Regions from separate parts of the Irregularibacter muris genome, predicted to be linked through region 1. Evidence: predicted binding sites of a transcription regulator. Region 1 holds the regulator's gene; the other holds the start of a gene.
The links. The regulator LexA, encoded in region 1, represses DNA repair genes until DNA is damaged. The targets are predictions, from matches to a motif close to CNAACANNTGTTNG.
Positions count from the first base shown of each region.

Region 2: the regulator LexA is predicted to act here: its motif matches at 1,572-1,585, upstream of uvrB (excinuclease ABC subunit UvrB).

Region 1 is NZ_JANKAS010000002.1:256,571-260,005, forward strand. It holds gene NSA47_RS03620 (AAA family ATPase) at 1-291, shown strand, start outside; gene NSA47_RS03625 (methionine gamma-lyase family protein) at 363-1,634, shown strand; gene lexA (transcriptional repressor LexA) at 1,690-2,307, opposite strand; gene NSA47_RS03635 (LysM peptidoglycan-binding domain-containing protein) at 2,460-2,768, shown strand; gene NSA47_RS03640 (hypothetical protein) at 2,844-3,095, shown strand; gene NSA47_RS03645 (winged helix-turn-helix domain-containing protein) at 3,107-3,435, shown strand, end outside.
Region 2 is NZ_JANKAS010000007.1:57,025-60,459, reverse strand. It holds gene uvrB (excinuclease ABC subunit UvrB) at 1-1,501, opposite strand, end outside; gene NSA47_RS09050 (HAD family hydrolase) at 2,040-2,837, opposite strand; gene NSA47_RS09045 (Gfo/Idh/MocA family protein) at 3,013-3,435, opposite strand, start outside.

The DNA.
Region 1 (3,435 bases):
AGATTTCCCGTACATATTAATTTTGAGGATTATTCAATTGATGAATTAATGAGTATAGCAGAAATAATGGCCCTAAAAAGACAATATGAAATTACCTTAGAAGGTAAAAAAGTTCTGTATAAATTACTTGTACAGAGGCGATTAGACTATGATCATGATAAGTTTGGTAATGCTAGAGAAGTAAGAAATATTATAGAAAAAACCATACGAAAACAAGCATTAAGATTATCAAAAAAAACAAATATCGACAGAAAAGACTTAATTTATTTAAGAAAAGAAGATTTTATGTGAAACCATAAACTACGTAATAATATAAAGAAATGAGTGAATAAGATTTGTTACAAAAAACTAAAGATTATTTAATGGATGAGTTTAAAATTAAAGGAAATATTTTAGATTTCTGTAGTGAAATAGAAAAAAAAATGAATAAGAGATTAAGGGATATAGATGAGATAAGGGAATACAATCAACTTAAAGTTTTGAAAGCAATGCAAAGTATAGGTTTAAGTGATAGACATTTTTCTGTGTCTACTGGATATGGATATGATGATATAGGAAGAGATGCTATTGAACAGGTTTATGCAGAAGTATTTAGAACAGAGGATGCCTTAGTTCGACCTCAGATAATTTCAGGAACCCATGCCTTATCCTTATGTCTTTATGGAATTTTAAGACCTTCGGATGAAATGCTGTCAATTACCGGAAAGCCCTATGATACATTGGAAAATGTTATTGGTATCAATGATATTGAAAATGGGCAGGGTTCCCTAAGAGATTATAATATTCAGTATAAACAGATTGATTTAACCGCTAAAGGTGAGGTTGACATAAAAAAAGTTATGGATACCATTTCCCCTAAGACAAAATTGATTTATATACAAAGGTCAACCGGTTATGAATGGCGAAAAGCATTGACTGTAAATAAAATAAAAGATGCTGTTCAGCAAATCAAGAAACAATTTCCCAATATACTTGTTATGGTAGATAATTGTTATGGAGAATTTATCGAACCTTTAGAGCCTACCGAAGTAGGCGTAGATATTATGGCAGGTTCACTGATTAAAAATCCTGGAGGAGGATTGGCACCAACAGGAGGATATGTTGTAGGCAAAAAACACCTAATTGAATTGGTTGCTAATCGGTTATCTGCTCCGGGATTAGGAAAAGAAGGTGGAGCTACCCTGGGGATAAATCGCACATTTTTTCAAGGGCTATTTTTAGCACCACATATCGTTGCAGAAGCTTTAAAGGTAGCTATACTTGCCGCAAGGGTGTTTGAAGAATTAGGATTTGAAGTTTGTCCTACTTCTGAAGATGAAAGAAGCGATATTATTCAAAGCATAAAACTCGGGACACCGGAAAGTGTTATTACATTTTGTAAAGCTATCCAGGAAAGTGCCCCTGTGGATGCTTTTGTTACTCCTGAACCTTGGGATATGCCAGGTTATAATGATCCAGTCATTATGGCCGCAGGAGCATTTATACAAGGATCCTCTATTGAACTTAGTGCCGATGCCCCTATTAAAGCCCCCTATATTGCCTATTTACAAGGTGGATTAACCTTTGAACATGGTAAAATAGGAATATATATTGCATTACAACGTCTGGCAGAAAAGAATATTATAAAACTGTAAAATGATAAAACCTCTCAGGAGACCCTGAGAGGTTTTATCATTTTGTAAAAAAAGTTTACATTTTTCTAAAAACACCTACAACCTTACCAAGTATTTTTACCTCTTTTACTATAATAGGACTCATATAAGGATTTTCAGGTTGAAGACGAAATGTATCATTTTCTTTATAAAAACGTTTTACGGTGGCCTCATCATCTAAAAGGGCAACCACTATATCTCCATCCTGTGCTATACTCTGTTGACGAACAATAACATAATCACCATCTAGTATACCTGCATTAATCATACTTTCTCCCTGAATCGTTAGAATAAAGGAATTATCATTTTCTGTATTCACAAAATCTAAGGGAAGAGGAAAGGTATCCTCTATGTTTTCTACAGCAAGAATAGGGTGACCAGCAGTCACTTTTCCTACTATAGGAAGTTCAATTAACTCTTTTTTAGTAAAATAAGGATTGTGGTCAATTATTTCTATTGCTCTTGGTTTAGTAGGATCTCTACGGATATATCCAAGTTTTTCTAACTTTTCTAAATGCCCATGGACAGTAGAAGTAGATCTAAGATTTACCGCCTCACATATTTCTCGCACAGAAGGAGGGTAGCCTTTACTAGATAACTCACTTTTAATAAAGTCTAGGATTCTTAGTTGTTTACTGCTGATATTTTCATACACCTATTATCTCCTCCAAGTAATTTCCAAGTTTTTTTTATTATAACATAAAACATAAAAAAGGACAAACAAATGTTCGTAAATATCTTGACAAAAGAACATCTGTTTGTATATAATGTATTTAGAACATACGTTCGAGAATTGGAGGGTTAATTATGATCTTAAATGGAACAAAAATAGTTATTAAAAATAAGAAAAGATTTTTTTTATTTCTCACTTGTATTTCATTAATATCACTAATTGCACTAAATTTTATTTTTCTAGACAAGGCAGAAGGCTATGAAAAAAATGCATTACAGATTGTTACCGTTAGCCGTGGAGATACACTTTGGGATATTGTTAGCCAATATTCCTCTAAACGGGAGGACATTAGAGAGCAGATATATCACATAAAAATAATTAACGATCTAGAGACTTCATACATATACCCAGGACAACAATTATTAATTCCAACAGGAGAATAGCTTGCTATTCTCCTGTTTTATTTATAAAATAAAACTATATCAATGAAATTATTTTTGGACGGAGGATTTATTAAGATGAGACAGTGTGTTCTACAGGAAAAACTATGCGAAGAATGTGGTAGGTGCAACTACTGCGATATAAATAAAAATAAGATATGTGATAATTGCTGTGAATGTGTAGAGGGCAATAGTACTAAAACTGATTACAAAATTTTGACAATAAATGAAATAGAAGAGGTGGCAGACTATTCCTTTAACAAAAAGGAACAGAAGCTTTATTTTGACTGGTTACAGGAGAAATATAGAGATAAGAATAAAATAAACTAGGCGGTGAACATATGAAAATTGAATTTAGAATTTGGCTCACAGATGAAAAAAAAGAAAATAAAATTTTCGGTGAGGGGCCTAAAAGATTGCTCATGGAGATTGAAGAATATGGTTCCTTGAGGCAGGCAGCAGCTTCTATGAATATGTCCTACAGTAAAGCCTGGGGGGTTATCTCTAAAATTGAAAAACACTTAAACATAAAACTACTGGAAAAACAAATAGGCGGTGCCAAGGGAGGAGGATCTACCTTAACTCCCACAGCTAAAGACCTATTGGAGAGATATCAAAAAATGGAACAGGAAGTTGAAACAAGCATCTCGGATATACAACAAAAATTCTT
Region 2 (3,435 bases), on a different contig from region 1:
TCCCCACGAGTACGTCATAGACACCCAATCGTAAATCTCTTATGATCTCCATTCTTTCAATGGTTTTTACATCAGAATGAAGGTAACTAACCTTCACTTCCATTTCCTTTAAATAGTTGCTCAAATCCTCGGCCATCTTTTTGGTCAAAGTGGTGACTAAAACTCTTTGTCCTTTTTCAATCTTTTGATTGATTTCTCCCAATAAATCATCAATCTGCCCCTTAATGGGTCTTACTTGTATTTGTGGATCCACAAGACCTGTAGGACGAATAATTTGTTCTACCACTTGTTGACTATGCTCATTTTCATAGGGTCCAGGAGTGGCCGATACAAAAATCATTTGATGAATATGATCTTCATACTCTTCAAAGGTTAAGGGTCTATTGTCATAGGCAGAAGGAAGACGAAAACCATGGTCTATTAAGGTTGTTTTCCTGGAACGGTCTCCTGCGTACATTGCCCTTACCTGGGGTAAAGTAACATGGGATTCATCTACCATGATCAAAAAATCATCGGGAAAATAGTCAATCAAAGTAAAGGGTGGACTGCCCGATGGACGTCCACTAATGTGACGAGAGTAGTTTTCAATCCCATTACAATAGCCCATTTCTCTAAGCATTTCGATATCAAAATTAGTCCTTTGCATAATTCTTTGGGCTTCTAGTAATTTATCCTCTGTAATAAACCCTCTATGTCTTTCTTCTAACTCCTGTTCTATGCTTCCAATGGCTCTCTCCAACTTGTCCTGGGAGGTGGCATAGTGGGAAGCCGGGAAAATAGAAATATGGCTACGCACCCCTATGATTTCTCCCGTTAAGACATCTATTTCGGTAATTTTGTCTATTTCATCTCCAAAAAATTCTATTCTCACTGCTCTTTCAGAAGAAGAGGCTGGGAAGATTTCTAAAACATCTCCTCGCACTCTAAAGGTCCCCCGAACAAAGTTGATATCATTTCTTTGATATTGAATATCGATTAGCTTTCTAATGACATCGTCTCTATCCTTCTCCATGCCCGGGCGTAGGGAAATGACTAAATTTTCATAATCAATGGGGTCCCCCAGTCCATATATACAAGACACGCTGGCCACAATAATAACGTCTTTTCTTTCAAAAAGAGCCGCTGTGGCAGAGTGACGTAATTTATCTATTTCATCATTTATAGATGCATCTTTTTCTATATAGGTATCTGAATGGGGCACATAAGCCTCCGGTTGATAATAATCATAATAACTGACAAAATATTCTACAGCATTATTGGGAAAAAAGGCTTTGAATTCACTGGTCAATTGGGCGGCTAAGGTCTTATTATGTGCCATGACCAAAGTAGGCTTTTGCACCTTTTCAATTACCTTCGCCATGGTATAAGTCTTTCCTGATCCCGTAACCCCTAGTAAAGTCTGAAATTTCTTTCCTTCTATTATTCCTTTGCTTATGGCATCAATGGCCTTAGGCTGATCCCCCCTAGGCTCAAACTCTGATACTACTTCAAACTTACCCATTTTTTCACCACCTATTTATTTCTTTTCCTATTATAACATAGGGTATTTGGTTTACATAATGTATTTTATCAAAACATATGTTCGTTTAGATTATACTCTTTTCCAGAAAATCTGTCAATTTATATCCTTTTTCAACACAAACAGGGTATCTAGATTGATAGATACCCTGTTTGTGTTAAAATATTGCATTTTTAGTCTATGATTTAGTTTTTTTATTTGTTATTTATACTAATTATGAGACATTATTTCCGGTCATGATGGGACCCGTATAATATTATGTTTGTTGAAAAGAACACAGTAGTCAAAGTAATCAATGGTGTATATTCCCAAATTAGCGATGTAGAGAGTTTCTTTCTTTTTCTATATAATATAAAAAGAAGTATACAACGGACTTTCTATCCAACTAATCAAGAAAATATAGGTCTTTGTTATCATAGATAAGAAGGTGTTCTATCACGGGGTAAGATGCTGTTTCATAAGAAAACTATTCCCCATATACAACATATTGTAGCAAGAAACACAGATTTCCCGACAGTTTTTAACTAATCTTTTTTAATACTAGACGTTCTAATGTATCAGCTACTCCATCTTGATCATTGGTCTTCGGGGTAATATATTTTGCTACTCTTTTTACGATGTCACTACCGTTTGCCATAGCAATACCTAACCCTACATTTTCAATCAGCTCAGCGTCGTTTTCACTATCCCCAATAGCAATTACTTCTTTAGGCTGAATTTTATAGAACCTCATCAATCTTTCTATGGCCTTATACTTACTGGTATCAAAATGTACAATATCTACAAAGGATTCATGACTTCTCAGAACTGCAGCACAATCCTTCATTATTTCTCTGATTCTTTTTTCCTTTTCCCATTCTTCACTGTCAAGATAGAGAACAATTTTGGGTACTCCCTTTAAATCTGCAATGGAATTCATTTGAACAGGTCTTTCATCTCCATATTTAAGCACTGCCCCGGATAGTTTAGGTGCATAATCATAGTAAACATTTTCCTTAGAATAAACCAGAAATTCCACTTCTTCCTTCTTTAACCTTTTGACCACATTTCTATATACTTCATCCTCTAGGATGGAAATATCTTCTAAATAGCCTCCCAGAGAAAAAATGGTAGAACCATTGCCAGCAATATGAAAATCTTCTTCCAATTGAAGTTTTTTTATTATAGGCTTCATAGAGTAGTGCATTCGTCCACTGGCTAAAACAACTTTTATTCCCATTTTTACACATTTCTCAATAACCCATCTGTTTTTTTCTGAGAGACTAGAAGCAGAATTTAGCAGGGTACCATCCAAATCCAATACAACCATCTTGTACATGAGAACACGCTCCTTATCCTTTTATTCGTTAACCTATATACCCCACTTCACTATAGTTCCTCAGTGATAACCTTTTCAAGTTTTTTAGATATAGAAAATATCAATAGATTGTTGCATCCCCAAAGTCAATATCTCTTTACCCATCCCATGAATTGTTTTTGATTATTTTCTATTCTCAAAGGCTTTTCTGTTCTATATCTGCGGGATATATAATTCCTACCTGTTTTCTAGCGCTATCTAGAACCTCCATAACCTGAAGGGATAAATGTAGAGTGTTCATTTCTGATTCTATATTCCTATTTTTTATAGACTCTATAAATTGATAGGTCTCATAGTACAGGATATCTTGACTTTGCGAAATAGTTATATCTTCACGTTCTCCATTTCTATAATTAATTATTATCTTTTCTGGGGTATGAATTTTATCTATAATCATATTGCCCTTTTCCCCTTGGATTTCAGCTTCAATGGAAGAATCAGTTATTTTAGAGTGAATGATCACTCCATTCATATCATCATATTGTAATAGAAGATTCCCTTCTCCATCTACTCCCGACTTCAATATTGTTCCACTGGCTTTAATATCCTTTGGTATTCC